2 linked regions of the Casimicrobium huifangae genome follow. The main gene of each other region encodes a partner of the protein of the gene in region 2 in a complex. Links are inferred from orthologs where the notes say so. Each region holds a gene or a part of one and is shown on either strand. Other genes may lie near its edges. The genes, in order: groL and metK.

Region 1 (15,967 bases), 3.3 Mb from region 2 along the record:
GCTCCTACAGAGTGCTATTTCTGTGGCAGTGCGATCAGCGTCTGCTGCATCATGGCGCAGAGCGTCTCCTTCCCGTCTTTCATCACCCACACCTTGCCCTGAGTGATGGTCAGCGTACGGCCTGACTTCATGACCTCGGCGCGGGCACGCAGTTTTTCGCCGTCCCCGGGCGCCATCGTGTTGAGCTTGTATTCCACCGTCAGCACACCGCTGCCGGGCGGCATCATGGTGGCTCCTGCGCAGCCACCGGCGGTATCGACCAGCGTCGCGATGATGCCGGCATGGAAGTAGCCGTGCTGCTGCGAAAGCTCCGGCTTGAAGTCAACTTCCATCTCGACCACGCCTTCGTCAACCTCCGTCACGCGCGCACCGATCAGCCGCATTGCGCCCTGCGCCTGCAGGATGTTGAGGATATCGGTTGTTTTTTGCGCAGTCAGCATGTCAGCATTCTAGACGACACGTTGACGTTTACGTCAACGTAACTTCAAATTCTGTCGTCGTCGACCGCGTCTGCGCAGCCCGAACACGGTTGGCTTATTGAGCCGCTTTCAACCGTTTGCGGCAGTCCCTCTCAATCGCGGAAATTTCCGCGAGCACGACATCAATGTCCTCGCGCTGCTGCTCCAGCATGTCGCGACGTCGCGCCAGCACTTCGAGGAATTTCTCGAGCTGCGAGCGCTCACTGTTGTCCGCCTTGTAAAGATCAAGGATTTCGGCGATCTCGGCCAGACTCATGCCAAGCCGTTTGCCGCGCAGGATCAGCTTCAGCCGCACCCGCTCGCGCGGCGTGTACAGGCGCCGCGTGCCGCGCCGCTCCGGCGCGAGCAGACCCTGGTCTTCGTAGAAGCGGATGGCGCGCGTGGTAAGCGCAAACTCATCAGCGAGCTCGGTAATGGTGAAGGTTTCGCGACGAGCGGTCGCCGGTGCGCCGGGCGCAGTAGCAATGGGTTCTGGCATGCATGGAGTTTATGGCAACGCACCTGATCGTGTCGTGATAAGTTGACGTTAACGTCAACCGACGACCGATTCGGCTACTATCGGCTGCATGACTGCTGCACTCTCCTTCCCGCACGCTGCGCCGCCCGCACCCGGCGAGTTCATCGACATCGCACCCGGCATCAAATGGATCCGCATGCCGCTGCCATTCGCGCTCGACCATATCAATCTCTGGCTGATCGAGGAACCCGCGAGTGCGGACGACCCGCGCGATGGCTGGACAGTGGTCGATACCGGCTTCGGCGTCGATGCAACGCGGGCGCTGTGGCAACAGCACTTTGCGCAGACGATGGGCGGCAAGCCGCTCAAGCGCATTGTCGTGACCCACTATCACCCGGATCACCTGGGCAACGCGCAATGGCTGGCTGAGCACTTCGCCACCTCGCAGGGCGCGATCATTGTGGAAATGAGTCTGACTGAACTGCTCGCTGCGCACAGCGTGGCTGAGGGTAGTGGCGCCTATCAGCGCAGCAATCTGGCGGCGTTTTTCCGGGCGCACGGCCTGACCGAAGAACAGATTGATGTCACGGCCAATCGCGGCAACACCTACAGCTTTGGCGTGCCCACGCGCCCGCCATGCTGCAACCGCATCATGCCGGGCGATACGGTGGAAATGGGTGGCAAGTTCTGGTCAGCGATCGGTGGCTACGGTCACACCACGGAGCACCTGAGCTTCTACTGCGAAGAGTTGAAGGTATTGATCAGTGGCGACATGCTGCTGCCGAAGATTTCCACCAACATCAATGTGTGGCCGGTGACGCCACTTGCTGACCCGGTGACTGACTACGTGAGTTCGTTGCAGGCATTCAAGTATTGCGAAGCCGACACCCTGGTGCTGCCGTCGCATGGACTGCCGTTTAGTGGCATCGCGACACGCGTGCAAGCGCTGGAGACGCACCACGAAGACCGCATGAACGAGCTCTACGGCGCCGTCGCCGAAAGTCCAAAAACCGCAGCAGATCTGATCCCCACGCTGTTCCGCCGCAAGCTCGACAATCACCAGCTCTTCTTCGCCATCGCCGAAGCGGTAGCGCACGTAAATCACGGCTGGCGAATTGGGCGGCTCACACGTAACGTCGGTGACGATGGTCGCATCCGTTTTGGAATGGCGGCCTGATTCTGCATTGGATTGAGGGCCGCTACGGCCCTCGGTTTCAGCCCGGCGCAGTTTCTACAAACTGCAGGGCCTCGGAGTTGATGCAGTAGCGTAGTCCGGTTGGTTTCGGCCCGTCGGGGAATACGTGGCCCAGATGGGCATCGCAGCGGGCGCAGAGCACTTCTGTTCGCCGCATGCCGAAGCTGTTGTCCTCGTGCATCGTGACATGATCAGCGACCGTCGGACGAAAGTAGCTGGGCCAGCCCGTGCCAGAATCGAATTTGCTGTCGCTGGCGAACAGCGGCAAGTCACAGCAGACACAGTGATAGACACCAGTCTTGTCGTGGTCCCAGAAGCCGCCGCAAAACGCGGGCTCGGTACCATGCTTGCGCGTGATTCGGTATTGCTCCGGGGTGAGCTGGGCACGCCACTCGGCGTCGGTCTTGACTATTTTTTCCATGACAGAAATCCTGCTTTGACGCCGTTGGTAGTGGAATCGGCCATGATCCTTACGGCGCTTTCAGGGCATCGGCGGCCAGCCTGTACCAGGCTTTGTGCAAATCCTGTGTGTGGGCGGGCGCGAGGCGGCCTTCCTTGACCACCTGCTCGTAGAGTTCGCGCGCTTCACGGCGACGGCCCGATTCGTCCAGATACTGCGCATAGCGGCAACGGGCCACCGGGCCATTGGCGGTGGTGACGGCGTGCTGGAAGGCCGCATCGGCACTGCCATCGCCCAGACGCGCAAGCGCAAAGGCGTAGCCAAGATCGTCGTCCGGCTGCCGCGCATCCTTGCCGAGGGCGAAGAGGCGCTCGTAGCTGGCTCGCGCAGCGGACCAGCGCTCTGCAAGCAGATTGGTGGCAGCAAGGCTGCGCACGAAATGCACATCCTTTGCGTAGCTGCCACTGGCGCACTCGTCGTAATGCTTGATGGCTTCGTCGTAGCTACCGGCTGCGGACAGTGCAGCCGCCAGCGCAGCGCGGTTGGCAGCCGTCGGCGAGCGCTCGAATTCGGTTTCCGCCTCGCGCATTGCCCGATTGGGATCAACGGCGGCCTCCACTGCACGCAATACCTTGCGGCCGCCGCGTGAATAGCGCATCTCCGGCAGGTACTCGCTGATGAAGTAAATCAGGCTGCCGAGAAACGGCGCCATCGTCATGATCATGATCCAGTACCAGGGGCGCCCGGTGCGCAGCACGTGCGTGGCGAAGAAAACGACGATAAGCAGATCAACTACACCAAGGGCATAGGGCATGGCGCAAGCTCGTGAAGAGGTCGAGAGCGGAAAGCAGCCTTATAGCGCAGCCACCTCAACCCGGCAATCGTAGAACGTGGCGCCGCCGCCCATGTCGGCCAGCGCCTGGCTGGTGAGATCGTTGACGAAACCATCGGCGCCGGGATGATTGCGCCAGTGCCCCCAGAGAATGGTGGCGACGCCCGGCCGGGTGTTTTCGCTCAGCCGCATGGTGAGCTGCATGCTGCCGCGGCGGTTCCACACGCGTACACGCTGGCTGTCGGTGAGATCGCGGGCTTGCGCGTCGGCAGGGTGCAGTTGCAACGTCGGCGCGCCATAGCCGGCCATCAATTCGTCAATGTTGCCGAAGGTGCTGTTCATGGCGTTGCGCAGCGGCGGCGTGTTCAGTGCCAGTGGGAACTCCTTCGCCACGTCGCTCGCGTCACCTTCGTGCGGTGGCACGTAGTTTGGCAGCGGGTCAAGGCCGCGACTGGCCAAGGTTTCCGAATAGAACTCGCACTTGCCAGACAACGTACCAAAGCCGCCATCGGCAAACGGGGTGATGAAACCGTCCTTTTTCGGGTAGTTCAGACGCAGGAAACCGTCGCGTTCCAGTGCGTCGAAGGACTGGCCGGCGAGCGAAGGATGATTCCAGTCGAAGGCATGGCGGATCAGAGACTCGTCGTCCTCGCCAAAGCAGGGATCGGTGAGACCCATTGTCCGCGCGAGACGACGGAACAGCTCGGTGTTGGGCAGACTTTCGCCGACCGGAGCAATCGCACGCCGGTTGATGACGAGATCGTAGTGACCGTAGCTGCGGTTGATGTCGTCGTGCTCGGGCGAGGTCGTCGCCGGCAGCACAATGTCGGCGAAGCGGGCGGTATCGGTGATGAACACGTCGTGCACGACAGTGAACAAATCCTCGCGGGCGAGGCCGCGCAGCACCACGTTGCCATCGGGTGCAACCGCGCCGGGATTGGAGTTGTAGACAAACAGCGATTTGACCGGTGGATCGTTGGTAACGGTCAGCGCATCGCCGAGCGCATTCATGTTCACCACGCGCGGCAGCTTACCGCCGCGCTTTGGCATCAGATCCGGTCGCTCAAGATAGCCCAGATTCATCGGGTAAGCGCCCGAGGTAGAGAGCTGCAGGCCGCCGCTCGCCTCGCGCCACGCGCCGGTCAACGCCGGCAGGCAGGCAATCGTGCGCGTCGCCATGCCACCGCCACCGTGACGCTGCATGCCGTAGTTGAGCCGGATGGCGGCCTTCTTCGTGGCCCCATAGGCTGCAGCGAGCGCTTCGATGTCTGCCGCCGGAATACCGCAAATAGCGCTGGCACGCTCTGGCGTCCAGTCGGCGACACGCTCTTTCAGCGGCCCAAAGCCGAGGGTGTGGCGAGCGATGTATTCGTGATCGAGACGGTCGTCGCGAATCAATACGTGCATCATCGCCAGCGCCAGCGCGGCGTCGGTGCCGGGCTTGATTGGCAACCACTGATGGCACTTCTCGGCCGACAGTGAGCGATAGGGATCAATCGCAATCAGCCGGGCGCCGCGCCGCTTGGCCTCCTGACAGCGGCTCCACAGATGCAGGTTCGACGTGATCGGGTTGGTGCCCCACAGGATGATCAGCTCGCTGTGTGCAAAGGCCTCAATGTCGGTCCCAAGGCGCGAGCCCAGCGTCACCGTGAGGCCGGCCGCGCCGGCGCTCGCACAGATGGTGCGGTCGAGCTGCGAAGCGCCGAGGACGTGGAAGAAGCGGCGATCCATCGAACCGTACTGCAGCATGCCCATGTTGCCGGCGTAGCTGTACGGCAGGATCGCCTCGGCCCCGTGGTCCGTGATGATTGACCTGAACTTGTCCGCTATGGTCGCGAGTGCCTCGTCCCACGAGATCGGTGCGAACTTGCCTTCACCCTTGGCGCCAACGCGCTTGAGCGGTGTTTTGACTCGGGTCGGGTGATAGGTACGCAGCGGGTACTTCGCGACCTTGGTGCACAGCACGCCGGCCGTGACGCTGTGCGTCGACGAACCCTTGACGTCGACCAGCTTGCCATCGGAAACGTGATATTCCAGAGCGCAAGTGTCCGGGCAGTCGTGCGGGCAGGCGCCCTTGACGATGAGGACGTCTGTCAGATTCGCGGTTGATGCGCTCATTGCGCCGAGACCGCGGCGAACACGGGCTTGTCGGTCTGCGCCTGCACCGCGTCGCGCTGCATGGCTGATTCAATTTCGGGATCGACGTCAAAGGCAGTGTCGCCACCGTCGAACTGCGCCAGTGCGTGTGGTTCGACAGGCTCACCACGAACGGAAGATAGCCCCTGAAAATCAAACAGCTTCGAATCCGCCAGATGCGACGGCACCACATTCTGCAAACTGCGGAACATGGTTTCGACGCGGCCGGGGAATTTCTTGTCCCAGTCCTCGATCATGCGGCCGACCACGGCGCGCTGCAGATTGGGTTGTGAGCCGCAAAGGTTGCAGGGGATGATTGGGAACTCGCGCTCCTTCGCGTATTTCACAATGTCCTTCTCGCGCACATAGGCGAGCGGGCGGATGACAATGTGTTCGCCGTTGTCGGAGACCAGCTTGGGCGGCATTGCCTTGAGCTTGCCGCCGTAGAACATGTTCAGGAAGAAGGTTTCGAGGATGTCTTCGCGGTGGTGTCCGAGCGCAATCTTGGTGCAGCCCAACTCCTTCGCGGTGCGATAGAGAATGCCGCGGCGCAGCCGCGAACACAGCGAGCACATGGTCTTGCCTTCCTCGAGCACTCGTGTGACGATGGAGTACGTATCCGATTCAACAATCTTGAAATTGACGCCGAGCTGTTCGAGATACTGCGGGAGGATGTGCTCGGGGAAGTCCGGCTGCTTCTGATCGAGGTTGACAGCGATCAGTTCAAAGTTCACGGGCGCCACCACTTGCAGCGCGAGCAACAGGTCGAGCAGTGTGTAGCTGTCCTTGCCGCCCGAGAGGCAAACCATGATGCGGTCGCCTTCGCTGATCATGCCGAAATCGGTGACTGCGGCACCCACAATGTTGCGCAGGCGTTTGCCCTCGCGCGTGAGCGAGAACGGCAGCTTGCGCGGTTGCCGCGCTGTCGCTACGGGCGTTTGTGTGCTTTCGGCGACCGACAGAGAAACTTCGGTTGCGGTATTGGCCTGATTCATGCGAGTATTTTAGGCAGGCAAGCCGTGCTGCAGTGTTTCTGCCCCGAAAAGCAACGCTATGGCCACGGCCAGGGTTTGTCGTTCACCGATGCAGCAAGGAGCGAGACGATGCGCCGATTGACCACTTTGTTCGCAGGTTTTGCCACGCTGGCGATGATTGTTGCGGCGTTTGCCACGCTCGCCCAGGACATAACGACGGGTGAAAAGTTCTCCGACAAAATGAGCGCGGAGGTTATCGAGAAGGCGATCTCGGGAGTAGTGAAGCTGCGGACGCTGGCGGCGCCGTCGGCCCGGAGCAATGCCACGCTGGGTGCCGAGCGTGAAGGCAACGGTGTGCTGCTGTCGCCGCGTCTCGTGCTCACCATCGGCTACCTCATCATGGAGGCCGATGAAGTGGAAATCACCGACCACAAGGGCCGCAGGCTTCCCGGCAAAGTGGCGGGTTTCGACCAGGAGACCGGGCTAGGCCTCGTGCGTCTGCTGGCACCAGCACAGGGCGAACCGTTCGTGCTGGGCGACGCCAGGGCACTCAAGGAGAAGGATGCCGTGCTCGCTGCTGGTGCGCGCGGCAACATTGCTCCGGCCTTTGTTACCTCCCGCCGCGAATTCACCGGCGGCTGGGAATATCTGCTCGACAGTGCGATCTTCACTTTTCCGCCGATTGCCGACTGGGGCGGCGCGGCGCTGATCGAGCCTTCGGGCAAGCTGGTAGGCGTCGGCTCGCTGTTTGTTCGTGATGCCGACGGCAAGGGCAAAGGCATACCCGGCAACATGTTCGTACCGGTCGATATCCTGAAACCGATCCTCGATGAGCTGATTGAAACCGGCCAGCGCAAGGGTGCGCAGCGGCCGTGGTTGGGCATCACGACGTTCGAGGATGAAGATGGTGTCAACGTCGGTCGCCTCTCTCCGGATGGCCCCGGTGACAGGGCCGGGCTGGAGCGCGGTGACATCATTGCTGCCGTCGGGCCCACCGCCGTCAAAACGCTGGCTGAGTTCTATCGCGCAGTGTGGGCGCGCGGCGAAGCAGGCGTCCGAGTCCCGCTGAAAGTCATGCGCGGTGACCGGGAATTGACGCTTTGGGTGCGCAGCATTGATCGCAACGGCTTTTTCGCTGCGCGCACCGTGCACTAGAAGCTCACCAGCCTTGCAGCCGTTGTGACCTCACAACGGCCGTTGTCGCGTCGGCCTGCAAATCGCCGCAGCTGGCTAAACCGCCAGCACAACGCAGACCCCGGTTGCCAGTGCGCACCCCCATGAGACCGCGTCACGGGTGGCGAACAATACCGGGTCATCGTCCATCAGGCCCGCCATCGCCAGACGCCACATCCGGGCGAGCCACAGCAGCACTACCGCCACCATGCCCCACAGCCACAGCGGATCGCCGTATAGCGTGCTGACCTGGTCACTCGCCACGTAAAGCGCGAGCACCAGACAGGCGGCAATCGCTGACCCGACACCAAAACCGTTGACGAAGGCTGCGTCTCGCCCCGTGTAACCACGGCCGGGCAGCGCCTGGTCAGGCGCCAGACGATCAATGTCGGCTGCCCGCTTCAACAGTGCCAGACTCAGAAACGCGAATACGGAAAACGCGGCAAGCCATGCCGAAAGCGGCACGCCAACTGCCACCGCACCAGCAACAATGCGCAACGTGTAGAGGCCAGCCAGACAGAATACGTCGTACACCGGCAACCGCTTGAGCCAGCTGGTATAGCCCGCGTTCACCAGCACATAGGCACCGATCACCGCGACGGCGGCCCATCCGGCGAACCAGGCCAGCACAAGACCACCAGCGAGCAGCGCCCCGGACGCTAACGCTGCAGGCGCCAGTTGCAGATCCCCGGCCGCCAATGGCCGTCTCCGCTTGCTTGGGTGCGCCCGGTCGGATGCGAGATCGAACAGGTCGTTCACCACGTAGATGGATGAACACACAGCACAGAAGGCGGCAAATGTCAGCAAAGTAGCGTGCCAGGACGCCGCCACCGCCCACTGATGAGCGGCAAGCGGTGCCACGAAGACCAACACATTCTTGACCCAATGCCGCACGCGCAGCAATTTCAGCCAACGACCGACACCGCCTGCGGCGGGTGTACCCGGCAACCGCTGCCCGCCCGCCGGCAGCAGCGATGACACCGTGAAGCGCTGCGCTGCGTGTGGCCATACAGCGAGGTCAGCGCGGGAATCACCGATGTAGTCAAAGCCCTGTTCGCCAAACAGTGGCACCAGTCGTTCCGCCTTGGTATGCGCCTTCAGATTGCGTATGCCGTCGGACGCGATCACCCGGTCAAACAGGCCGAGCTCAGCAGCACAAGCTTGCGCCACGAGGTCATCGGCAGCCGTGGCCAACACTGTGGTGCGCCCTGCCGCACGCGCGTCGCGCAGGGCATCGACAACTGCCGTGTTCCAGGGCAAGCTGGGGAAGTCCGGCAACGCCATCGATGCGAGCTGTCGCTTGAACGCACTGCGCCCACGCAGTAGCCAGAGCGGCACCGCCAGCGGCAGCCACCAGCGCCGCCGCCAAGCCGCGAAAAATGTCTCCCACAGGGTGTCAGTGCGGCAGAGTGTTCCGTCGAGATCCACCACCAGTGGTCGCAGGTTTGGGGCAGGCATGATGGTCAGCGCGAGTCAGCAGCCATTGACGCAGTCGCGGCAATCGCAGATACAGTGGATGCGAAGGCGCATGCTACACGCTGCGAAAGCAACCACCGTCGTGGCTGGCGTCGGTTGGGTCAGTCGTTGACCCGAACCGTCACTGCGCGGTTCTTGCCGGCCTGCTTGGCTCGCCTTATCGCCGCATCAACCCGCTTCAACAAATAGGGCAGCGTCGCCAGCGCCTTGCTATGCGCGCAGGCCACACCGACGCTGACGGTCACTGCGATCGCCTTGCCGTCATGCACCACCGGGCTCTCCGAAACTTTGGTCAACACCCGCGCTGCAATCGCTGCTGCGATGCGCGGACCGACACCGGGACAGAGCACGAGAAATTCATCGTCGCCAGCACGCCCCATCAGGTCATTGACACGCAGCGCCTGCCGCAAGCGCTCGACAACACCCTCCAGAACGGCATCGCCGGCGAGGTGGCCGCGCTCGGCGTTGATGGCGCGGAAGTCGTCAACATCGATCATGATCAACGCCACCGGTTGCTGCGGACCGCCGGCCAGCTTGCCAATCGCCGCCTCGAAGGCGACGCGATTGAGCGCTCCTGTCAGCGGGTCACGCGCCACCTGACGCGCCATTTTCTGCGCCTCGGCCTGAGTTTCGATCAGACGCAAAGTCAGTTCGTTGACCGCTGCCGACTCGCGACGCCCGCGCGCCTCGGTGCGTTCCACTTCTTCGACAAACTGTACGGCGATACGCTGGCTTGCCAGATGCACCCGATGTGCGTCGGCTCGGGCAGCGAGAAAGTCGGTAACGGCATCCATCGTGCGATCGACATCGCCAGCATCGCGTTCGAGCTGGACGCGGGCCAGCGCGGCGTCTTCACGCATCGCGTGCAGCGACGGATCGGCGGGCAGCATGGCAGCTTCATCCAGCCGGGCGCGAGCGTCATCATGACGACCAAGCGCGACCAGCCAGCGCGCGTTATCGATCAATACCCGCAGCAAGGAATGAACGTTGCGGCGGCTGCGCAACTGCACGGCAGCCGCATCAGCGTCAACCACGGCATCCGCCAATCGGCCCTGGCGGGCAGCGACTTCGGCACGCGTATGCAGCAGGTTGGGCAGCCATTCACGCAACACGGGCGATTGCGCGATGGTCATCGCCTCGTCGATTTTGCTGGCAGCTTCATCCAGACGCCCCAGCGCGCAATACTCGCGTGCCATGTTGTTGAGCGCCGCCGTACGAACCGCAGCGAGCGGTTTGGTGGTGGCGATCGCACAGGCCCGTTCGAACAGCGACAGCGCGGTGTCATGCTGCTCCAGCTGAGCGTACATCGGTCCCAGGCTCTGCAGCAATTTGGCCTGCTCGTCCGGCAGGTGCTCCTGCTCGGCGATGGTGATTGCTTCGCGCATGGCGCGAATGGCAAGGTGGAAATTCTGCAGGAATAGGTGGATATTGCCGCTAATGGCCAGCAGCGGAATCTTGTCGCGTGCTTTATGTTCGCGAATCGCCAGATCGAGCCCGCGCCTGGCAAACTGGAGGCCTTCGAGCCAGCGTCCTGCTGCCTGGCAACCGGAGGCGCACAGACGCAGCACATACAGCGTTTCGTCGGTCGACAAGTCGCCGTGATAACCGGTCAACAGCGCTTCACCACGCTCGAGCGCAGCGACATTGAGCACCTGCGGCAACGCCCGGAGCACGGCAAGCTCGGCCTCGACGTGGCGGCGGGAAGGTGACTTCAGCTTGCGCATGGGTTCAGTGTACGTCGCGCTGCTACGGCCCGCTCGCCCGGTTCCGCCTTTCGCGAAACACCGGGCCAATCTGGCCGGCGACGGCGCGAATCAGTCGCCGCTACGCAGCTCCGGCGTACGGACGACTTTCAGATAACCCCCAGTCGCGACGAAGACATGCGCGCCGCCATCCGGCGTGCTGCCGGCGTGACGGGCATTGCCGAACAGGGTGACCGTCTTCCTGACTTGCCCGGTGTTGGCGTCGACCCAGGCGAAGCGCTCCCAGTCGGCGACCAGACTCCATAGCCCTTTCAGCGCACCGAGCAGACCATCGTTGTCCGGCTTCTCGCGTGCCAGCAACAGCGGTGTGCGGGCACCAGCGTCGGTGACGTCGGCAACCGGGAATGCGGCAACACCACGACGGAGTGCGTCCTGCGCCTCATAGGTGACGTTGCCGCCCTTCTTGATCACAGTGTAAGGCGAGACCTGCTGCCCCTCATTGGTCGGCCAGCGACGAAGGCCGACGCCGGAGGCCGGGATGTCCACCACCACGACCGGTTCGCGTTCGACCATGATGCGCAAACGATCAGCGCTGGTTTGCGTCTTCAGGTACTTTTCATTGTGGTCCAGCACCAGTGTCGAGCCCTGATCTTCGGTCTTGCCAAAGCCGCGCAGATCGACAAACTGCGCGCGTTCGATGTCGAGCACACGCAGCTTCCACGGGCCGTTGGCCTTGCTGGTGAGGATCGTCTTGATCATGTACCAGGGCAGGAACGGGTCGTCACGATAGAGATCAATGGCGAACCGTTTGTCGTCGGTGTACTCAGGTCGTTCAACGCAGCAGATCGTCGTATTGGCGCCATCCTTGCCGTGCACCCACGGCACCCCCGCGTTGAACCAGATGATGAGCGGGCCGGTCACCAGCATCGCGACGCCGAACAGACCCATCATCGCCCACGACTGTGCCTCGGCCGCGTAGGGCCGGATCTTGCCGGTACGGTTGAAGATGTCGAGCAGGTTCATGAAGCTCAACTGGCTGATCGCGCCCGCCGGGTTGGCCAGCAGGAACGACAGCGGCAGATAGAACGTCAGTACCGCGCCGACGATCACCCAAATGATCCAGTAACTGCCAAAGGTGCCCGCCGCGATGTAGCGACGGGCGCTGCCTATGTCTGCCGCCGTCGTTGCCACTGGGAACGAGGGATTCGCCGCGCCGGGCACCGGCGTGGGGGTTGCATCGGCGACGCTCGTCGAGACCGGTGACTGCTGCGGCGTCGCTCCCGGCTGCGCAAACGGCGCGCTACTGGCGGTCACTCCTGACGAAGGCGGTGTGATTGGCGGCTCCATGGTCGGCGGCGCTTGCGGCACAACTGCCGGACCCGGTTGCGGGACCACAACCGCGCCCGAAGCACCTGCGTTGCCGACGGGAGGACGCCGCTGATCCCCACCCGCCCGCGCGGCTGCGGCGTTGCCGTTGGCGTCACTCGCCTGTGCCCGCGCTTCGACATTGAGCATGTTTGCGCACGCAGCTCCACCCTTCCACGCACAGTCCTCGGTCGCCTGCGCGCGCACTGGATCATGCGGCGGTTGCGGCAACGGTGCTGGCGGAGCGGCGCGGGTGGCAGCGGCGAGCGTGACTGGGATGTTCACGCTGCACTGCCGGAATACCTGGTCCCCGGCCGTGGAAATCTGCCGCATGGCACCGGCGACTGCGTTGCCCTCCAGTCGCAGCGAGCCCACGGTACGCCAACGCCCCTGCTTGCGCGAGGCGGGCGACCACGCGCCCAGCGCGTCAATCTCGAAGCCACCGCGTGACCAACGCACCTGCGCTGACTCGCTGAACTGCCCATTGCCACGCTGCCACAGCACGGTATCGCCCACCACCTGCAATTCAACGGGCGACGACCAGCCAGCGTTCGACGGGTTGCCGATTACCGCGCTGCACTGCAGCTGCCCGGCGTAATTGCCGTCACGGACCGGACCGGCCAGGGCGGCAGACAGCAGGCCAAATGTCACCGCAAGTGACAGCAGCAGGGAACGAAAGAGCGATGAACGAGGCAGCATGAACAGAAAGAGGCAAGTACCGCACCAGTTTAGCTGCGCCAAGGTCCTGTTTCGCTGACGACAAACAAAACAAAAGGCACCCGAAGGTGCCTTTTGTTTTGCTACGGTTGGCTGGAGCAGCCAACGAGCGAGTATCCGGGATGCAGTGCGAGGCGCGCTCGGCCGACGCGTACTTGACGTACGCGAGGTCGAGCGCAACGAAGCAATGCGCCCGGAGACGAAGCTCGTTACATGCCCATGTCGCCCATGCCGCCCATTCCACCCATCCCGCCGCCACCAGGCATCGCCGGTGCGTCGTCTTTCGGCGCTTCGGCGATCATGGCTTCGGTGGTGAGCATCAGGCCTGCGACCGATGCGGCGTTTTGCAGCGCGGTGCGGGTGACCTTGGTCGGGTCGAGAATGCCCATTTCGATCATGTCGCCGTAGGTGTCGTTGGCGGCATTGAAGCCGTAGTTGCCCTTGCCAGCGAGGATGGCGTTGACCACCACGCTCGGCTCACCACCGGCGTTGGCAACGATCTCGCGCAGCGGCGCTTCGATCGCTTTCAGCACCAGCTTGATGCCGGCTTCCTGATCGTGGTTGTCACCCTTGATCGTGCCAGCAGCCTGACGGGCGCGCAGCAGCGCAACGCCGCCACCGGCGACCACGCCTTCTTCAACGGCGGCACGGGTTGCGTGCAGCGCATCTTCAACGCGGGCCTTCTTCTCTTTCATTTCGACTTCGGTCGCAGCGCCAACCTTGATCAGCGCAACACCGCCGGCCAGCTTGGCCACGCGCTCTTGCAGCTTTTCCTTGTCGTAGTCGCTGGTCGCTTCGTCGATCTGCTTGCGGATCTGGGCAACACGGCCCTTGATCGTGTCTTCCTTGCCGGCGCCGTCGATGATCGTGGTGTTCTCTTTGCCCACTTCGATCTTCTTGGCCTGGCCGAGATCAGCCAGTGTGACGCTTTCGAGCTTGAGGCCAACTTCGTCGCTGATGACGGTGCCGCCAGTCAGGATGGCGATGTCTTCCAGCATGGCCTTGCGACGGTCGCCAAAGCCCGGGGCCTTGACGGCAACGGTCTTCAGGATGCCACGGATGTTGTTGACCACCAGGGTTGCCAGCGCTTCGCCATCGACTTCTTCAGCGATGATGAGCAGCGGACGACCAGCCTTGGCCACTTGCTCCAGCGTCGGCAGCAGATCGCGGATGTTCGAGATCTTCTTGTCGTGCAGCAGGATGTAGGGGTTGTCCATCAACGCCAGTTGCTTGTCCGGGTTGTTGATGAAGTAGGGGCTAATGTAGCCGCGATCGAACTGCATGCCTTCGACGACGTCGAGCTCGTTCTCGAGCGACTTGCCGTCTTCAACGGTGATCACGCCTTCCTTGCCGACTTTTTCCATCGCGTCAGCGATGATGTTGCCGATCGAGTCATCGCTGTTGGCCGAGATCGAACCGACTTGAGCGATTTCCTTGCTGGTGGTGGTCGGCTTCGAGGCCTTCTTCAGCTCGGCGACGAGGGCGGTGACCGCCTTGTCGATGCCGCGCTTGAGGTCCATCGGGTTCATGCCGGCGGCAACGAACTTCATGCCTTCGCGCACGATGGCCTGGGCCAGCACGGTCGCGGTGGTGGTGCCGTCACCAGCGTTGTCGGAGGTCTTGGATGCAACCTCTTTCACCATCTGCGCGCCCATGTTCATGAGCTTGTCCTTGAGCTCGACCTCCTTGGCGACCGAGACACCGTCCTTGGTCACCGTCGGGGCGCCGAACGAGCGCTCGAGCACCACGTTGCGGCCTTTCGGGCCGAGCGTGACTTTGACTGCGTTGGCGAGGATGTTCACACCCTCAACCATGCGGGCACGTGCGTCACCGCCAAATACAACTTCTTTAGCTGCCATGTTTTTCTCCTGGGCTTGCTGCGCCGGGCGATCACTGCGTTGCCGTCGACCTCGTGTACATCAGTACACGTCGGTCAACGGCGCCTTGTGCTCATCCCGGCTCGCGGCGCCCGAAATTGGGTTCGTTGATTAGTTTTTGAATCTGGAATTGCCGAAGCAATCGGTTGCGTACGCCCGAGTTACTTGGTGACGACAGCCATGATGTCCTCTTCGCGCATGACCAAGAGTTCATCACCGTCCACCTTGACCGTCTGGCCGGCGTACTTGCCGAACAGGACCTTGTCGCCCACTTTGACGTCCGGCGCGTTTTGCTTGCCGCTGTCGTCACGCTTGCCGGGGCCAACGGCGAGCACTTCACCCTGGTCGGGCTTCTCGGTGGCGGTGTCCGGGATCACGATGCCGGACGCGGTTTTGCGCTCTTCTTCCAGGCGCTTGACGATCACGCGATCGTGCAGGGGGCGAAGTTTCAGTGACATGAAGAGTTCTCCTTGAACAATTCTCGGGTTTTGAAATCGGAGGCATCCGCCAGCCGCATCGGGCCTTGGCGGACGATTGGCAACCTGCGTAGAGGATGCAACCGTAGCGAGCGCTAACTGCGGAGAAATCCGATTGTTAGCACTCGCCCCTGATGAGTGCTAATTATAGGTAGCGACGGCGACGTTTCAAGCCGGAAGGCAGGGCATCGTCATATTGGCTTTTTAATGAAACTACCATTTCATAAGGGTTCATAGCGGAAAATTGCGAAAGTCGACTTTCGATGAAAATGCGCTATTAGCCCATATCAGATGGGCATTTTTGAGAAAAGATGATCGTAGCCTGCTCCGGTCCTGACATCCGGCGCCGCGTGCTACAAACACGCTCCCGATCCGCTGGATGCCCGCCCGTGCAGTTTTCGCTTCCGTCCTTCAAGATGTCCGACCGCTCGCTGTTCGCGGTGCTGCTCCGCTCGCCGTGGTGGATCAGTTTTGCCGTCGCCGCAGCCGTTGGTTTTGCCTGCTACAGCCTGTTCCCCGCCCGCTATGCAGCCGTCGGTGCGGTGTCGGGCCTGCCGTTCGCAGTGATCGGGGCCATCGCGGCGTGGCGGCAGTGGCAGGCGCCCAGCCCGGCCAAAATCGACGCCACATTACAGGCGCTAGCCGCGCTGCCGGGCCGCGATTTCGTCGCCGCGCTTGAGCGCGCCTACGTCGCTGACGGCTACACC
Region 2 (15,985 bases):
GCCCGAACTGGTTGGCAGACGGTGCGGCCACGCCTGCGGGCACGGCGCCATCGCCGGCAAACTCACGCAGCACCGCCTGCGCGACCGGATGCGACGGCACGCGCAGTCCCACGGTGTCCTGCCCGCCGGTGACAGCGTCGAGCACGTGCGAGGCGCGTTTGACGATAAGCGTCATCGGGCCGGGCCAGAACGCAGCAGCGAGCTTGTCGGCAGCAGCGGGCCACGACGCGGCCCATGCCTTTGCCGCCTCGGCCGACGCCACGTGCACGATCAGCGGATGGTCCGCGGGTCGGCCCTTCGCCGCGAAAATTTTCGCGACCGCGTCAGCGTTGCCGGCATCAGCAGCCAGGCCGTACACGGTCTCGGTCGGCAACCCGATCAGCGACCCGGCCCGCAGCCACGCCACTGCGCGCGTCACGTTATCGGCGGTAGCGGGTTCGATGAAGGGCGCGTTGGGTCGTTTCATCCGTGCTTCATCCGTAAAGGCTCGCTTCACCGGGTGGGCGGGTCTTGAAGCGCTTGTGCGTCCACAGGTATTGCGCCGTGTTCTCGCGCACCCGATCCTCGATGAAGGCATTCACCCGCCGCGCGTCAGCCACATCGTCGCCCGAGGGAAAGTTATCGAACGCGGGGTAGAAGCGCACGTCGTAGCCAGCACCTTTCGGTCGTTGCGTAGCGATCACTGGCACCACCGCTGCACCGGTCAGTTTGGCCAGACGCGAGACGCCCGTGATCGTCGCTGCATTGACGCCGAAGAAGGGAACGAACACCGAATCGCGCAAACCGAAATCCATATCAGGCAGATAGTAGAACGGAAGCCCCTCGCGCATGGCGCGGACGATGGGCTTCACACCCTCGGTGCGGGCAATGATCGTCGACTGCCCAAAACGAGTGCGGCCCTCAAGAAACATGCGATCAATGTCCGGATTGCTCTGCGTGCTGTAGATCGAACACGCCGAAGTATCGACCGAAATTCGGATCGCGCAGGCGTCCAGGCCAATGAAGTGCGGGCACAACCAAATCACAGGCTTGTGATTGGTGGTTTCGACGGGCCGCTGCTGCTCGCCTTCGCGAAAGCGCCGCCACTGCTGCTCATCGTGCAGCGTCACATATTGCCGGATGCGCTCACCGCTGGCGTTCCACAGAAAGCCATGCTCCAGCGCCGCCTGCACGTAGGCACGGAAGTGCCCGCGCGCGATGGCCTCGCGTTCGGCGTCGGACTTTTCCGGAAAGCACAAGCGCAGATTGGTCAGCGCCACGCGACGGCGCGATTTCGCCAGCCACCAGCCCAGCGTTGACAGCGGCCCGCTGACCGCCGCGATCAGCCGTAGCGGCACGAAGGCGAGCAGCTTGCTGCCAATGAGCGTGATTGCGCCGGCAAACGTCATGACGGTGCCCCTGCGCCAGCGTGCGCCTTGTAGCGGTTGTAACTCCACAGAAACTGCTCGGGTGCGATTGCAATCGCAGCCTCGACAGCCGCATTCAGCTCGCCAGCCGCCGTCACCACATCATCGCTGAACGGCGCCAGCGGCGTGAACACGATGCGGTAACCCGCGGCGTCGCGCAGGCGAACGCACCCCACCATCACCACCAGCGCACCGGTGGTTTTGGCGAGCTTCTGCACCAGCGTCATGGTGTACGCCGGCCGGCCAAAAAACGGTGCCCATACGCCCTCGCCGCCCTTGCCGGGATCGGGCACCTGATCGGGCAGCAAGCCAATCGCGTCACCGCGCCGCAGCGCCTTGAGCATGGCGCGAATGCCGCTCATCTCGGCCGGCTCCGACTTGATCTGCATGCGGTCGCGCCCGGCGCGCATCATCGGCTCGGCCCACGCCACGCGCGGCGGGCGAAACATCACGGTCAGCGGCATCTGGGAGCCAATGAACAGTGAAGCAATCTCAAACGTCGCCATATGCGGCGTCAAAAAAATCACGCCGCGCTTCGCCTCGTGCGCCGCAAGCACGGCATCCCAGCCGTCAACCACCTTCAAGCGCGCGAGCACCACCGCATCCGGCGTGCGCCACAGGCCCGCTGTCTCTACCGCCATGCGGCCAATGCCGGCCGCCGCCTGCGTCAGCGTCACCTGGTCGCCGTAGCCCGCCTGCGCGAGATAGGTGCGCAGCCGGTTGCGCATGCCACCCGAAAGCAGCATCAGTCGCCCCAGCGCACCACCAATGCGCGACTGCGTCGCGAGCGGGCGCCGCGCCAGCCAGCCGGCCAGCGCAGAGGCGATGCGTGAGAGGAACGTGGACAAGGCGTTGTGGTCTTTGTTGTTGGCTCACTGAACGGCCCCGTCCGGTCGGCGCCCGCCTGCAAGCTGCAATACAATTCTAGGTGGCGTCCGCTGAGTTATTCGACTACTTGCGGGGCGGGCGCTGGTGGCCTTGGCGCCGCGCGACCGTTCCGCTAAAGCGTCGCCGCTCGTGAAACCGCAGGAATCACCGGCTCGCCACAGTCGAACCGGTGTGATTTTTCAGGCAAAGGTTTACTCATGAGCGACTACCTCTTCACCTCCGAATCGGTCTCCGAAGGTCACCCGGACAAGGTGGCAGACCAGATCTCGGACGCCATCCTCGACGCCATCTTCAAGCAGGACCCGCGCTCGCGCGTCGCTGCCGAAACGCTCACCAACACCGGCCTCGTGGTGCTCGCCGGCGAGATCACCACCAATGCGCATGTGGACTACATCCAGGTCGCGCGCGACACCATCAAGCGCATCGGCTACGACAACACCGAGTACGGCATCGACTACAAGGGCTGCGCAGTGCTGGTGGCCTACGACAAGCAGTCAAACGACATCGCGCAGGGCGTCGATCACGCGAGTGACGATCACCTCAACACCGGCGCCGGCGACCAGGGCCTGATGTTCGGCTACGCCTGCGACGAAACGCCGGTGTTCATGCCGGCGCCTATTTATTACGCGCACCGCCTCGTCGAACGGCAAGCAATGCTGCGCAAGGACGGGCGCCTGCCATTCCTGCGGCCCGACGCGAAGTCGCAGGTCACCATGCGCTACGTGGACGGCAAGCCGCATTCGATCGACACCGTGGTGCTCTCCACCCAGCACAGCCCCGACCAGAGCGAGTCTCCGACCAAACTCAAGGCGAGCTTCTACGAGGCGGTGATCGAGGAAATCATCAAGCCAGTGCTGCCGAAGGAATGGCTGCAGAACACCCGCTATCTGGTCAACCCGACCGGCCGCTTCGTCATCGGCGGTCCGCAAGGTGACTGCGGCCTCACCGGTCGCAAGATCATCGTTGACACCTACGGCGGCGCCTGCCCGCACGGTGGCGGCGCGTTCTCCGGCAAGGACCCGTCCAAGGTGGACCGCTCGGCCGCCTACGCCGCGCGCTATGTTGCGAAAAACGTGGTCGCCGCTGGCCTCGCCAAGCAGTGCCAGGTGCAGGTGGCCTACGCCATCGGCGTCGCCAAGCCGATGAACGTGACGGTCTACACCGAAGGTACCGGCGTGATCTCCGACGAAAAGATCGCCGCGCTGGTCAACGAGCATTTCGACCTGCGGCCGAAGGGCATCATCCAGATGCTCAACCTGCTGCGCCCGATCTACGAAAAGACTGCCGCCTACGGCCACTTCGGCCGCGACGAGCCGGAGTTCACCTGGGAAGCGACGGATAAGGCAGCAGCGCTTCGCTCAGCAGCTGGGCTGAAGTAACTCGCAATTCGTTCGGCAACAAAAGAGGACGCGCGAGCGTCCTTTTTTTTGTTTTTGCGGTCTTACCGCTACACGTTAAACAGGAAGTTCAACACGTCGCCATCCTGCACCACGTATTCCTTGCCTTCGGCGCGCATCTTGCCCGCCTCCTTGGCGCCGTGTTCGCCCTTGTACTGGATGAAATCGGCGAAGCTGATGGTCTGGGCGCGGATGAAGCCCTTCTCGAAATCGGTGTGGATCACGCCTGCGGCCTGCGGCGCCGTGTCGCCCTTGTGGATGGTCCAGGCACGCACTTCCTTCACGCCAGCCGTGAAGTAAGTCTGTAGCCCAAGCAGGTCGTAACCGGCACGGATGACGCGATTCAGGCCCGGCTCTTCAAGGCCGAGGTCCTTCAAAAACTCCATCTTGTCGGCGTCGTCCATGTCACCGATTTCGGCTTCCATGTTGGCGCAGACGGCCACGACCGGCGCCTTTTCTGTTGCGGCGTAGGCAACCACGGCCTGATAGTGCTTGTTGTGCGCAAGGTCGTTGGCGTCCGCCACGTTGGCCACATACATCGTTGGCTTCGCGGTGATCAGCGTGAGCTGCTTGAGCACCGCTTTCTCTTCCGCGTAGAAGTCAATCGAGCGCACCGCCTTGCCCTGATCGAGCACCTTCTGGCACTTCTCCAGCACGCCCATCATGCGCTGCGCTTCCTTGTCTCCGCCCGCGCGGGCGAGCTTGCTGTACTTGAGGATCGCCTTTTCCACGGTGGCCAGATCGGCCAGTGCCAGCTCGGTGTTGATCACCTCAATATCATCAATCGGCGAGACCTTGCCCGCGACGTGCACCACGTTATCGTCCTCGAAGCAGCGCACCACATGGGCGGTGGCGTCGCAGGTGCGGATGTTGGCGAGGAACTGGTTGCCCAGGCCCTCACCTTTCGACGCGCCCTTCACCAGACCAGCGATGTCCACAAACTCCACCGTGGCTGGCACCACCTTCTGCGGCTTCACGATGTCCGCCAGCTGATTGAGCCGCTGGTCCGGCACCTCCACGATGCCGCTGTTCGGTTCGATGGTGCAGAAGGGATAGTTCTCCGCAGCGATGCCCGCCTTGGTCAGCGCGTTGAAAAGAGTGGACTTGCCGACGTTCGGAAGCCCGACGATGCCGCATTGGACAGCCATGATATTAAGGCGCTTTGTTGAGTTGTTTCGATAATTGTAGGAGTTGGGCCGCGCTGCAAGGACGAATGACGAAGGACGAGTGACGAAAACGCGTTACGCTCCCGGTCATCACTTTTTCGTCCTTCGTCATTGGTCATTCGTCCTGCGCAGCAAATGAACATCCTCTACCTGCACGGCTTCCGCTCCAGCCCGCAATCGATGAAGGCGCGGCTGATGGCGGCACACTTTGCAGCCACGTCCCACCGCTTTGTGTGCCCGCAGTTGCCCGCGAGCCCGGCGGCTGCGATGGCGCTGGCGTGTGAGTTCATCGAGGATCGAGGCGATGCGGCGCGCGACTGGGCGCTGATTGGCTCCTCACTCGGCGGCTACTACGCCACCTGGCTCGCCGAGCGCTACGGCTGCCGCGCCGCGCTGTTGAACCCCGCCGTGCTGCCCGCCGACGACCTCGCGGGTTACGTGGGTGAGCACACGATGTACCACTCCAGCGAACCCTTCGAATGGCGCGCCGAACACCTGCAAGAACTGCTCGATCTGCGCATCGAACACATCACGCAACCGGAACGCTACTTCCTGCTAGCCGCCACCGGCGACGAAGTGCTCGACTGGCGCCAGATGCGTGACCACTACCCCGGGGCTCGGCAGCACATCATTGAGGGGAGCGATCATGCGATTGGTGAGTTTGCGGCGTACGTTGTAACGGTAGCCAATTTCTGTGTCGAAGCAATTCGGTGAATGCGGTTAGCTCTTTGGTCGCGTTGCAACCTGGAGTAGTAAAGACAATGCTTCTGTGGCGCCCCCATCTGGATGGTTGTACTTGCCCAACGCTTATCGACTGACCTTGTTGTAAAGTGAACGTCTGATGAACCAGAATTTCTTTATGCGCATTTGCACCTCAAGTCGAGCTCTGACGGCCCTTGCAGCGCTGCTCGCCACGAGTGGAGCAAGCGCATTGACAGTCACCACTGAACCCGCGCAACTCGTTGCGTATCAACCATTTGACGTTGTTGTTCAGTATTCGCGGGAATACTGCATCGCGCGAGCCAGTCCAATCGTTGCACAAGCTACTACCGAATCGTCGCTTGCTGGAAGCAAGACGGTAACGATTGTTCTGTCGCATCTGGACGTCACGGACCCGGTTGTCTGCACTCCGCGATCATCCTCCCGAGTTCGCGTCCTGGGGCTTCCGCCGGGGATGACAACTTTGCAAGTCGGGATAACGCAAACCATCTGGGCAGCAGTACTTGTATATCGGTCCGCTGTTGCCGAATCGGGCGAAGCAACCCTCTCTGTACCGACCAGTTCAAACACGCCAGTAAAGGTCATGACGATCAACGGACCGAATGGAGCGCCGTTTTATCTATCAACGGTCGATGCGCAGAATCTGTCCGGCTCCGGGTCCCTTTTGCCTTCCAGCGGCGCTGAGTCCAATCCCTCCTTTTACGGATGGTCCGCATTGCGCTCCCCTGTGCCATCCGCAGCACAGCGTCTGTACAGTTTGAAATACGCAAGTCCGTCGCGGTTTTTCTATACGACGTCAGTCGCAGAACGAGATGCGCTGCTGCGGGTTGGTTTCGTTGAGCAGGTGGCGCCGTCGTGGGGGCCAATTTACGTGCTCGCTGCGACTAACGGCGCTTGCCCGTTAGGCTCGACGCCAGTGCGCCGGTTGTTCAATCAGGCAGACTTTCTGCATCGATATGAGATGAACGTTGACACGATATCGATGCTCGCTGCTAACGGTTACGTTGACGAGAACATAGCGTTCTGTTCGCCTGCGCAATAGTTTCAAAGTAGCACGCGCCTTGGCGCACTGGTCGGAACGCTTGCGGGTCCGCCGAATGGCTGCGCGCTACGGGTATCGCGCCGTCGTCACCCGGGGCAACTTGGCCAGATCACAGTGCAGCGCAACGTCGGCGAATGCGGCGGTGCGCAAGAGACTGGGAACGCTCTCGCCCTGATCGTAGCCATGTTCAACCATGAGCCAGCCGCCCGGCGCGAGATGCCGGTGCGCGCCTATTGCGAGCTGGCGATAGCTTTCGAGGCCGTCCACCGCGTCGGCGAGGGCAACGGTGGGCTCGAAGCGCAGATCGCCCTGGGTGAGATGGGCGTCGCCCGGCACGATGTAAGGCGGATTGCTGACGATGAGGTCGAATTGCGCGCTGGCATCGAGTTCGGCGAACCAGTTGCTTTCGACGCAGCGGACGTTGCCGGCCCCAAGCGCAGCGGCGTTGGCACGCGCCAGTGCGAGGGCGTCGGGCGACACGTCAAGCGCGGTGACGTGCGCTTGCGGTCGCTCCAGCGCCAGCGTGATGGCGATGCAGCCGGTACCAGTGCCGACATCGAGAATGTGGCCGCTGAAATCGGCGGGCAGTTCGGCGAGCGCCAGATCAATGAGCAGCTCCGTCTCCGGCCGTGGGATCAGCGCGGCGGGCGAGCAGGCGAAATCACGACCGTAGAACTCGCGGTGGCCGATCAGGTAGGCGATAGGCTCGCCGGCAATTCGCCGTTCGATGAGCGCGTTGAAGTGCATGGTCGCGTCTGCGGGCAGCGTTTCGGTGTCGCGAGCAACCAGCCAGGCGTGCGCGTTCGCCGGTCGCGCGTGACCGAGCGCGTGCGCGAGCAGCATCCGCGTTTCGAGGCGCGGCAGGCGGTTATCTGGCAGGGCGTCGCGGATGGTTGGCACGATGTCTAGTGAGGCAACAGCTTTTTATCGTAAACCGCATTAGTATTGGGCTCGTCGCAATAAAATAGCAAATGTCGACTTTTTATCATTTCACGCACAAAGCCGAGTCTGGATGGGCTTTCTGCTGTCGAGTTGATAGACACTTTTGCTCTACCATCGATTTTTTCTGGTGCCCAAGTCTCTTGCGCAATTGATCCTGCGCTACGCATGACTTGTACGTCATGCGCCGTGCGTTCATGGTTCGACGGGCTCACCACGAACGGAAATCTCATCGAGCCGGTTCGTCAAATCACCGCACCATCTTCCAGCATCTGCTCCACCGCACCGCGCGCGGCATGGGCAAAGTCGTCGCCACCGGACGCGTAGATCACCGAACGTGACGCGTTGATGACGAGGCCGGTGCCTTTGCTGTCGCGACCCACGGCGACGGTGGCCTTCATGTCGCCGCCCTGCGCGCCAACGCCTGGCACCAAGAGCGGCATGTCGCCCACGGCCTTGCGCACATCAGCAATCACCTGCGGCACGGTCGCACCGACCACGAGGTTGATGTTTTTGTTCGCATTCCACTGCGTGGCGGCGAGCTTGGCGACGCGCAGGTAGAGCGGTTCGCCGTCGAGCATCTGTTCCTGCAAATCAGCGCCGCCAGCGTTCGACGTGCGGCACAGCAGGATGGTGCCGCGATCGGCGTACTTGGTGAACGGCGCGATGGAGTCACCACCGAGATACGGGTTCACCGTCACCGCGTCGGCGCCGTAGCGCTCGAAGGCCTCGATGGCGTAGAACTCCGCCGTGCTGCCAACGTCGCCGCGCTTGGCATCCAGAATCACCGGGATGCCGGGATAGCGGTCGTGGATGTAGTCAATCGTGGCGGCGAGCTGATCCTCCGCCGCCACCGCCGCGTAGTGCGCGAACTGCGGCTTGTAGGCGCAGACGATGTCGTGCGTGGCATCAATGATGGCCTTGTTGAACGCAAAGATGGCGTCGGGCCGATTGAACAGGCGCTCGGGCAGGCGCTTCTTCTCCGGGTCCAGCCCCACACAGACCAGCGAGCGGGATTTTTTCCAGGCGGCGTCAAGTTTTTGTTGGAACGTCATTGCGGTTCCACCGAGGACGAGTGACGAATGACGAATGACGCAAAGCGTGGCTTGCGTGTCTCTGCGTAGTTAAAGGTTCTGCATGTGCCAATCGCGATCACTTCTATCCCTCTTCTCAAAAAAAGGTGGCCGAGCTTTGCGTCCTAGCGACCGCCGGGAGCGTCGTCATTCGTCCTTCGTCCTGCGCCGTCAGGCGCTCTCCATCGAAGCCATTTGTTCAGCCTGATACTCCGACCGTAGCGCGTCCACCATGTCGCCGATGTCGCCGTCCATGATCATGTCGAGCTTGTAGAGCGTCAGGTTGATGCGATGATCGGTCATCCGCCCCTGCGGGTAGTTGTAGGTGCGGATGCGCTCGCTGCGGTCACCCGAGCCGACGAGCGACTTGCGCAACCCAGCCTCCTTGGCATGCGCCGCTTCACGCTCGCGCTCGAGCAGGCGTGAGGCGAGCACTTCCATCGCACGCGCCTTGTTCTGGTGCTGCGAGCGGCCGTCCTGGCACTCCACCACCACGCCGGTCGGGATGTGCACGATGCGCACCGCCGAATCGGTCTTGTTAATGTGCTGCCCGCCAGCGCCGGACGCGCGAAAGGTGTCGATGCGCAGGTCGGACGGATTGATCGTGATGTCCTTCACCGGATCGGCCTCGGGCAGAATTGCCACGGTGCAGGCGCTGGTGTGAATGCGACCCTGCGCCTCGGTCTCCGGCACGCGCTGCACGCGATGGGTGCCGGACTCAAACTTCATGCGCGAATACGCGCCCTGGCCCACAATGCGCGCGATCACTTCGCGGTAGCCGCCGAGTTCGCTCTCGTTGGCTGACACGATCTCCACCTGCCAGCGCTGGCGCTCGGCAAAGCGCGTGTACATACGCAGCAGATCGCCCGCGAACAGTGCGGACTCATCGCCGCCGGTACCGGCACGGATTTCGAGGAAGATGTTGCGCTCGTCGTTCGGGTCCTTCGGCAACAGCGCAATGGTGAGCTCCTTGTCGAGGCGATCAATGTCGGCCTTCGCGGTCTCAATCTCCTCCTGCGCCATCTCCTTCATATCAGGATCGGACAGCATCTCCTGCGCGGCGGCGAGATCGCCCTCGCGCGACGTGAACTCCTTGAACAGGGCGGCGACCGGCTCCAGATCGCTGCGCTCTTTTGACAGCGCGCGAAAGCGGTTCATGTCGTTGACTACCGCCGGATCGGAAAGCAGGCTCTCCACCTCAACCAGACGGCGGTCGAGCTGTTCAAGTTTGACGCGGAAAGTGTCTTTCATGACGCAACTTAGTCGGCGAAACGCCGGGCAAAAACGGAAAAAGCCACGCGCAACACTACTTCATCCGGAAACCGGGATGACGAAGCAGGTGGGCGTGGCTACAGGTGCATTTGTTGTGATTTTAGGTCACAGACTCCGTAGGCTCGCCGATACCGCGCACTTGCGGGGCCGGGTTCGCCCGCGAATCAACCGTTGCTCCAACATCGGGGCCACCGCCCTGTAACGCCGTAGGGCGGAACGCTAGCGGTTCCGCCGAACGCAGCAGCACAGCGCCATCCGACTATGACCGCACGACACAGCATACGGCGGGACCGCTAGCGTCCCGCCCTAGGTCTTACAGGACATCTGGGAGACACGCCTAGCGTCATCAATATGATGATATGATGCTTTATATGCGAACCACCCTTAACTTAGCCGAAGACGCATTCCACGTCGCCCGCCATCTGGCTGATCGCGAGAAGTTGTCGTTGGGTGACGCCGTTTCCATCCTCGTACGGGCGGGCGCTCAGGCCCGCGCGTCGGCCCCGTCGGCAACGCCCCCGCTGCGCGGTCGCTTCGCATTGTTGCCCGCTCGCGACGAAGTCATCACGGTTGAGCATGTACGCGAATTGATGGAGCGCGAAGGTATCTGACGTGGCCAACCGGACGACAGTGCGTCCCACCAACGCGGTACGCACTGAGGCACGGGAACCGGACGCCCGCTACTTGCAGCCGTCGCGCTGCCTGCTTGACGTGAATGTCTGGGTAGCGCTGTTTGACGATGCGCACGTCGCTTCAGCCCGAGCCAACGCCTTCATCGAAATACCCGGCATCCGCATCGCAACCTGTCCGCTGGTTGAGAACGGCGTGATTCGCGTGCTCAATCTGCCAAGCTACGGGCGCCGCGGCGCGCTCGGGTTGCAACGCGTGCGCGAGCAGCTCAAGCACGCGTGCAAGTCACTCGATCACGAATTCTGGGCGGACGACGTTTCGCTGCGGGATGATGAGGTAGTCGATTTCAACCGCGTGCACGGACACCAGCAAATCACCGACCTTTACCTGCTTGCACTGGCAGTGAAGCACGGCGGCACGCTGATGACGTTTGACCAGAACATTCCGCTGGATGCCGTGCGGGGTGCGGCGTCTCACCACCTCGTCCAGCTTTGAACGGGACGACGGACGAACACACGCAGGGAGAACAACGCATGTCAAGGCGAGCTGCGATTCTTCTCATGATGTCACTTGCTCTGGCACTTGCAGCTTGTGCGCCGGTTGCCACCAATCCGCCAGCTCTTCCTGGTAGTTCCAGGGATCACGCTGAGCTGCAGGCCATCAAGGTGGCAGATCAGGAAGATCGCAAGCCCGGCCCGAATATCGATTGGTCCAAGGTAGGACAGCGGGATCGCGACCGCCTCAAGCGGGTGCGCGAATTGGTGGCCACTGGCGAACTGAGAACTGCAGTGGACTTTTTCAATGCAGCGCTGGTCTGCCAGCACGGCCCTGATCTCGCCGACATCCGCCTTGCCCACGCACTGGCAACGATCAGCGCGACCATTGATGCGACTGCGACCAGCGCGAACTGGCTATCCGCCGCATCCTGGGATCGGCTGCTGATGAGAATGGGCAAACCGCAGTGGTATGGCACGCAGTTCACACGAGCCAAGACTGCCGACGCGCGCTGGGAGCTTTACGCAATTGACGAGACGGCGGTTACTGATGAAGAGCGCAAGCGGCTTGGTGTACCCACGCTTGCAGAGGCCAGACAGCGAGCTGAAAAGCTGAACCAGAAGTAGGCGAGCAGGCCATTACGCCTTCGCAAACTCCACCCGATGCCTGATCCAGCGTTCCAGGAACGCGGTCTTGTTGAAATCCGGATGCTGCTCGATTTTCGGTGCGGCGTCGCGTGCCGCCTCGACCAGATCGATGTCTTCCTCGATATTGGCGTAGCGTAACGACGGCAGGCCCGATTGCCTTGGGCCGAGCAGTTCGCCGGGACCGCGAATACGCAGATCCTCGCGGGCGATGGTGAAGCCGTCAGTGGTTTCGTAGATCACTTTCAGGCGCTGCTTGGCGGTGTCGGAGAGTTTGTCGGTGAACAACAGGATGCAGGTGGATGCAACGCTCCCGCGCCCTACGCGACCCCGTAATTGATGCAATTGCGCCAGGCCAAAGCGCTCGGCATGCTCAATCACCATCCAGCTTGCATTCGGCACATCGACGCCAACCTCGATCACCGTGGTCGCAACCAGCACCTGAACGCGATTGGCGGCGAAGTCCGCCATGATCGCGGCCTTCTCGTCGGCCTTCATGCGCCCGTGCAGCAGCGCCACGCGCACGTCGGGCATCGCGGCAGTCAGCTCTCCATGCAGCGCGGTGGCGTTCTGCAACTCAATGTCCTGTGACGCCAGCTTCTCGCTTTCCTCAATCAGCGGACACACCCAGTAGGCCTGGGCTCCAGCGCGCACGGCGTCGTGAATGCGGCCAACGATCTCGTCACGCCGCTGCTCGCTCACCAGTTTGGTGGTAATCGGCTGCCTTCCGCCCGGCAGTTCGTCGATGACGGACACGTCGAGATCGGCGTAGTAACTCATCGCCAGTGAGCGCGGTATGGGTGTCGCGCTCATCATGAGCTGATGGGGCGCCAGCACGCGGTCCGTGTCGGCCTGACCGCGACTGCGCAGCGCCAGCCGCTGCTCAACGCCGAAGCGATGTTGCTCATCGACCACCACCAGCCCCAGTCGCGCGAAGTTCACCTTCTTCTGGAACAGCGCGTGGGTGCCGACGGCAATGTGCGTTTCGCCGCGCCTGCAGGCGGCTTGTGCTGCTTTGAGCTCGCCTGCCGGGAGGCTCCCCGTAAGCCAGGTGATGGTCACGGGCAGTTCGGCCAGCCAGTGGCTCAGCTTGTTGAAGTGCTGCTCCGCGAGCAGTTCGGTCGGCGCCATGAAGGCCACCTGTTGCCCGGCCTCTACCGCCGCGAGCGCCGCCAGTGCGGCGACGACCGTCTTGCCGCTGCCGACATCCCCCTGCAGAAGCCGCGTCATCGGCTGGCCGCGCGCCATGTCCTGCAAGGCCTCGGTCAGGGCCCGCTCCTGCGGCGCCGTCAGGCGAAACGGCAGGCGTTGCCGTAACAGGGTTGACAGCAGGCCAGAGGCGTTGACCGGCGCTGCGTGCTCCTTTGCGAGCAGCGCCTTGGCGTCGCGCAAGGCCATCTGTTGCGCCAGCAGCTCATCAAACTTGACCCGCCGCCACGCCGGGTGGCTGCGGCTTTCCAGCGCCATCGCCGATTCGCCGTTGGTAGGCAGGTGCAGCGTAGTCAAGGTCTGCCGCCATCCCGGCAAGCTAGCGGCCGCAATGATGTCGCGCGGCAACAGGTCGCGCTGCCAGTCCGCCACACGCAGCGCCTTGCTCGCCAGCGTGCGCAGCGCGGCCTGCGGCACGCCGGCGGCGGCCGGGTAGATGGGCGTCAGGCGACGCGAGGGGGAATCTTTGCCGCCTTCTTGACGATCTTCGCTGTGATCGCTGCCAGCGACCTCCTCCGCCTTTTTGAAGACTGGATGCACCATTTCCAGGCCGTAGCGGCCATCGCGGACTTCGCCGAATACGCGTGCGCTGGCCCCGATCTTCAGCGCCTGGGTGATGGACGGATAGAAGTTGAAGTAGCGCAGCGTCAGCCGTGGCGCGAAATTGTTGCCACCGTCGTCGCCCTTTGCGCGCAGCAGCGCCACGAACTGGCGGCGAGGCCGGAATACCGTCTCCGAATGCTCCACCACGCCTTCAACAACCACCGATTCGCCTGCCACCAGTTCGGCAATCGGTCGCACCCGCGTCTGGTCTTCATAGCGCAGCGGAAAGTGCAGCAGCAGATCGCGCAAATGCTGAATGCCCAGTTTGGCGAGCTTGGGTCGCAAAGCGGGGGGCAAATACGTCTGATCAGGGGCGTCGGCGGCGGTCACGTAACGAGTGTAGCGACAGGGCGGTTGTGGCGTCCCGGCTTAGCACGAATGGACGATTGCGCGCGCCGCCGAATCCGGGTAGAACCAGATGCGCCAGATGCATCAAACAGCAATACCGCGCTGCACAGCAGCCACAACACATCAACGTCACAGCCAGCGAGACCTCTCCCATGTTGCGTTCACTCCTCGCCACCGTCCTGGTCGGCGTCGCGGCCCTGCCGCTATTTATCCCGACGGCAACCGCCGCCGACCTGCCGGCGCTGGCCGAAACACGGCCGAGCAACGGCAGCAACGACATCGACGAACAGCAGATGTTCCTCTTCCGTGCCAAGGGGCCGGTCGACGCCAAGACCTTTGTGGCGCATGTGTTCTGCGAGGTTGAAGGCGTGCGCTCGGTTGACAACGTGCGGCCCGTCGGTGGTAACCGGCGTATCGAAGTGTTGCGTGCGGCAGGGATCAGCAACACCGAAAACTGGATTGCGTTCCGCTGCACGCAAAACTTCCCGAGTGGCGCCGACGTCACCATTCGCTGGGATTCGCCAACGGCCAACACCAAGCAGGCGGTTGAGATCATGCGCTTCAAGGTGCGCTCCGGCGACTGGCTGGAGGTGAATTGCAGCCGCGAGAACAAGGACGCCGGTTGCAACCCGCTGTCAACGGTCCGCGTCGGCTTCCAGCGAGCGATTGACCCGAAGGATTCGGCACGCTTCCGGTTGCGCGACGATGCGGGCAAGCTCTACGCGCCCAAGCAGGATAGCGACGACAGCGACGGCATCACCTTCGGCAAGTTACCGCCGGAAACCCGCTTTACGCTGGTGCTGCCACCGAACCTGAAAGAAGCCGGCACCAGCACGGCGCTGACCGTCAAGCGCACTTACACCGTGCGAACCGGCGCCTATCCGCCACTGGTGAAGTTTCCGCGCAGCTTCGGCATTCTGGAGCGGCAGGCCGATCCGGCGTTGCCGATCACGGTGCGCAATCTCGAGGCCGGTACGGCGGGGGCCGGCACCGCCGCCATCGTCCGCAAGTTGCGACTGACCGGCGAGCAGGACATGATTCGCTGGTACGCGCGAACACTCGGCTTCCAGCAGAGCGATCGCTCCATGGATGATGAGGAGTCGGACTACGCCGACTTCGGCGAACGCCCGAAGGGTGAGGACGACATGCGCGGTCGTTCCCTGCTCAAGGGCAACGCACAGGCGCAATCGCTGCCGCTACCCAAGCCGGGCGGACCGAAAGAGTTCGAAGTGGTTGGATTGCCGCTTGCGGAACCGGGCTTGCATGTGGTCGAAGCAGAATCAACCGCCCTTGGTGCCTCGCTGCTGGAGAAGAAGGGCGCGATGTACGTGCGCACGATGGCGCTGGTGACCAATCTGGCCGTACACGTCAAGACCGGGAGCGGCGGCGCGTTCGTCTGGGTCACGCATCTCAACGACGCTAGCGTGGTAGCAGACGCCACTGTGCGCATTCGCGATTGCAAGGGCGTGGAATTGGCGGCCGGCAAGACTGATCGCGAAGGCACGGCACGGCTGACGCCGAAGGCAACGAAAAACAAGGAGTCCTGCCCGAGCTTTGTCTTCGCGCAGGCAGGTGACGACATCGCCTTCACCCGCAGCGACTGGACGCGCGGTATCGAATCCTGGCGCTTCAACCTGCCGTGGGAGTATGACTACGAGGGCGACGGCAACAATGCGAAACAGGCCTTCCACACCATCCTGCCGCGCAATCTGCTGCGTCCGGGTGAGACCGTGCACATGAAGCACTATGCACGTGACCTGAAGCGCTTTGGCACCGGCGCCCCTGACATCGGCAAGTTGCCGAAGAATCTCTCAGTGGTCAACGAGGGCAACAACCAGCGCAGCACCCTCTCGCTGGACTGGAACGCGCGCGGCAATGCGATGACCGAGTTGCGTCTGCCGGGCAACGCCAGGCGTGGGCAGTATCGGGTGGAAATTAACGGCCGCACCACGGCCCGTTTCACGGTGGCGGATTTCCGCTTGCCCGTCTACAAATCGGAAATCAGCATTCCCACGGCCAATGTGGTGGGCGGCGACAACGCGAATGTCGATGTGCGTCTGTCGTTCCTGTCGGGCGGTCCGGCCAGCGGCGATATCGTCACCGTGCGTTCGCGATTCGACGCCCGCACTTGGCCCGGCTTCGACAGCCTGCCC

The links.
Region 1: the proteins of metK (region 2) and groL are in contact, whole or in part, in a cryo-EM structure (PDB 8P4O), measured with the Escherichia coli proteins. The link is inferred for Casimicrobium huifangae from one-to-one orthologs.

The regions. Positions count from the first base shown.
Region 1 is NZ_CP041352.1:3,946,066-3,962,032, forward strand. The notes cover bases 12,442-15,279. They hold groL (chaperonin GroEL), read right to left. Parts: upstream 14,767-15,279; coding sequence 13,117-14,766; downstream 12,442-13,116. Other genes in these bases: FKL89_RS17885 (hypothetical protein), read right to left, coding at 12,442-12,889; groES (co-chaperone GroES), read right to left, coding at 14,946-15,236. In the rest of the region: FKL89_RS17835 (PaaI family thioesterase), read right to left, coding at 15-440; FKL89_RS17840 (MerR family transcriptional regulator), read right to left, coding at 535-957; FKL89_RS17845 (MBL fold metallo-hydrolase), read left to right, coding at 1,046-2,113; peptide-methionine (R)-S-oxide reductase MsrB, read right to left, coding at 2,151-2,552; FKL89_RS17855 (hypothetical protein), read right to left, coding at 2,602-3,345; FKL89_RS17860 (molybdopterin-containing oxidoreductase family protein), read right to left, coding at 3,385-5,481; tRNA 2-thiocytidine(32) synthetase TtcA, read right to left, coding at 5,478-6,494; FKL89_RS17870 (S1C family serine protease), read left to right, coding at 6,603-7,628; FKL89_RS17875 (UbiA family prenyltransferase), read right to left, coding at 7,704-9,104; FKL89_RS17880 (tetratricopeptide repeat-containing diguanylate cyclase), read right to left, coding at 9,224-10,846; more of FKL89_RS17885, read right to left, coding at 10,937-12,441; FKL89_RS17900 (restriction endonuclease), read left to right, coding at 15,650-15,967.
Region 2 is NZ_CP041352.1:598,800-614,784, reverse strand. The notes cover bases 1,727-4,582. They hold metK (methionine adenosyltransferase), read left to right. Parts: upstream 1,727-2,491; coding sequence 2,492-3,673; downstream 3,674-4,582. Other genes in these bases: ychF (redox-regulated ATPase YchF), read right to left, coding at 3,742-4,582; FKL89_RS02785 (lysophospholipid acyltransferase family protein), read right to left, coding at 1,727-2,254. Also shown: FKL89_RS02795 (L-threonylcarbamoyladenylate synthase), read right to left, coding at 1-466; FKL89_RS02790 (lysophospholipid acyltransferase family protein), read right to left, coding at 474-1,388; more of FKL89_RS02785, read right to left, coding at 1,385-1,726; more of ychF, read right to left, coding at 4,583-4,839; FKL89_RS02770 (YqiA/YcfP family alpha/beta fold hydrolase), read left to right, coding at 4,993-5,571; FKL89_RS02765 (hypothetical protein), read left to right, coding at 5,699-6,619; prmC (peptide chain release factor N(5)-glutamine methyltransferase), read right to left, coding at 6,686-7,519; pyrF (orotidine-5'-phosphate decarboxylase), read right to left, coding at 7,804-8,613; prfA (peptide chain release factor 1), read right to left, coding at 8,803-9,882; FKL89_RS02745 (hypothetical protein), read left to right, coding at 10,275-10,514; FKL89_RS02740 (PIN domain-containing protein), read left to right, coding at 10,516-11,028; FKL89_RS02735 (hypothetical protein), read left to right, coding at 11,094-11,654; ATP-dependent DNA helicase RecG, read right to left, coding at 11,667-13,814; FKL89_RS02725 (alpha-2-macroglobulin family protein), read left to right, coding at 13,985-15,985. UniProt on the Escherichia coli protein: Catalyzes the formation of S-adenosylmethionine (AdoMet) from methionine and ATP.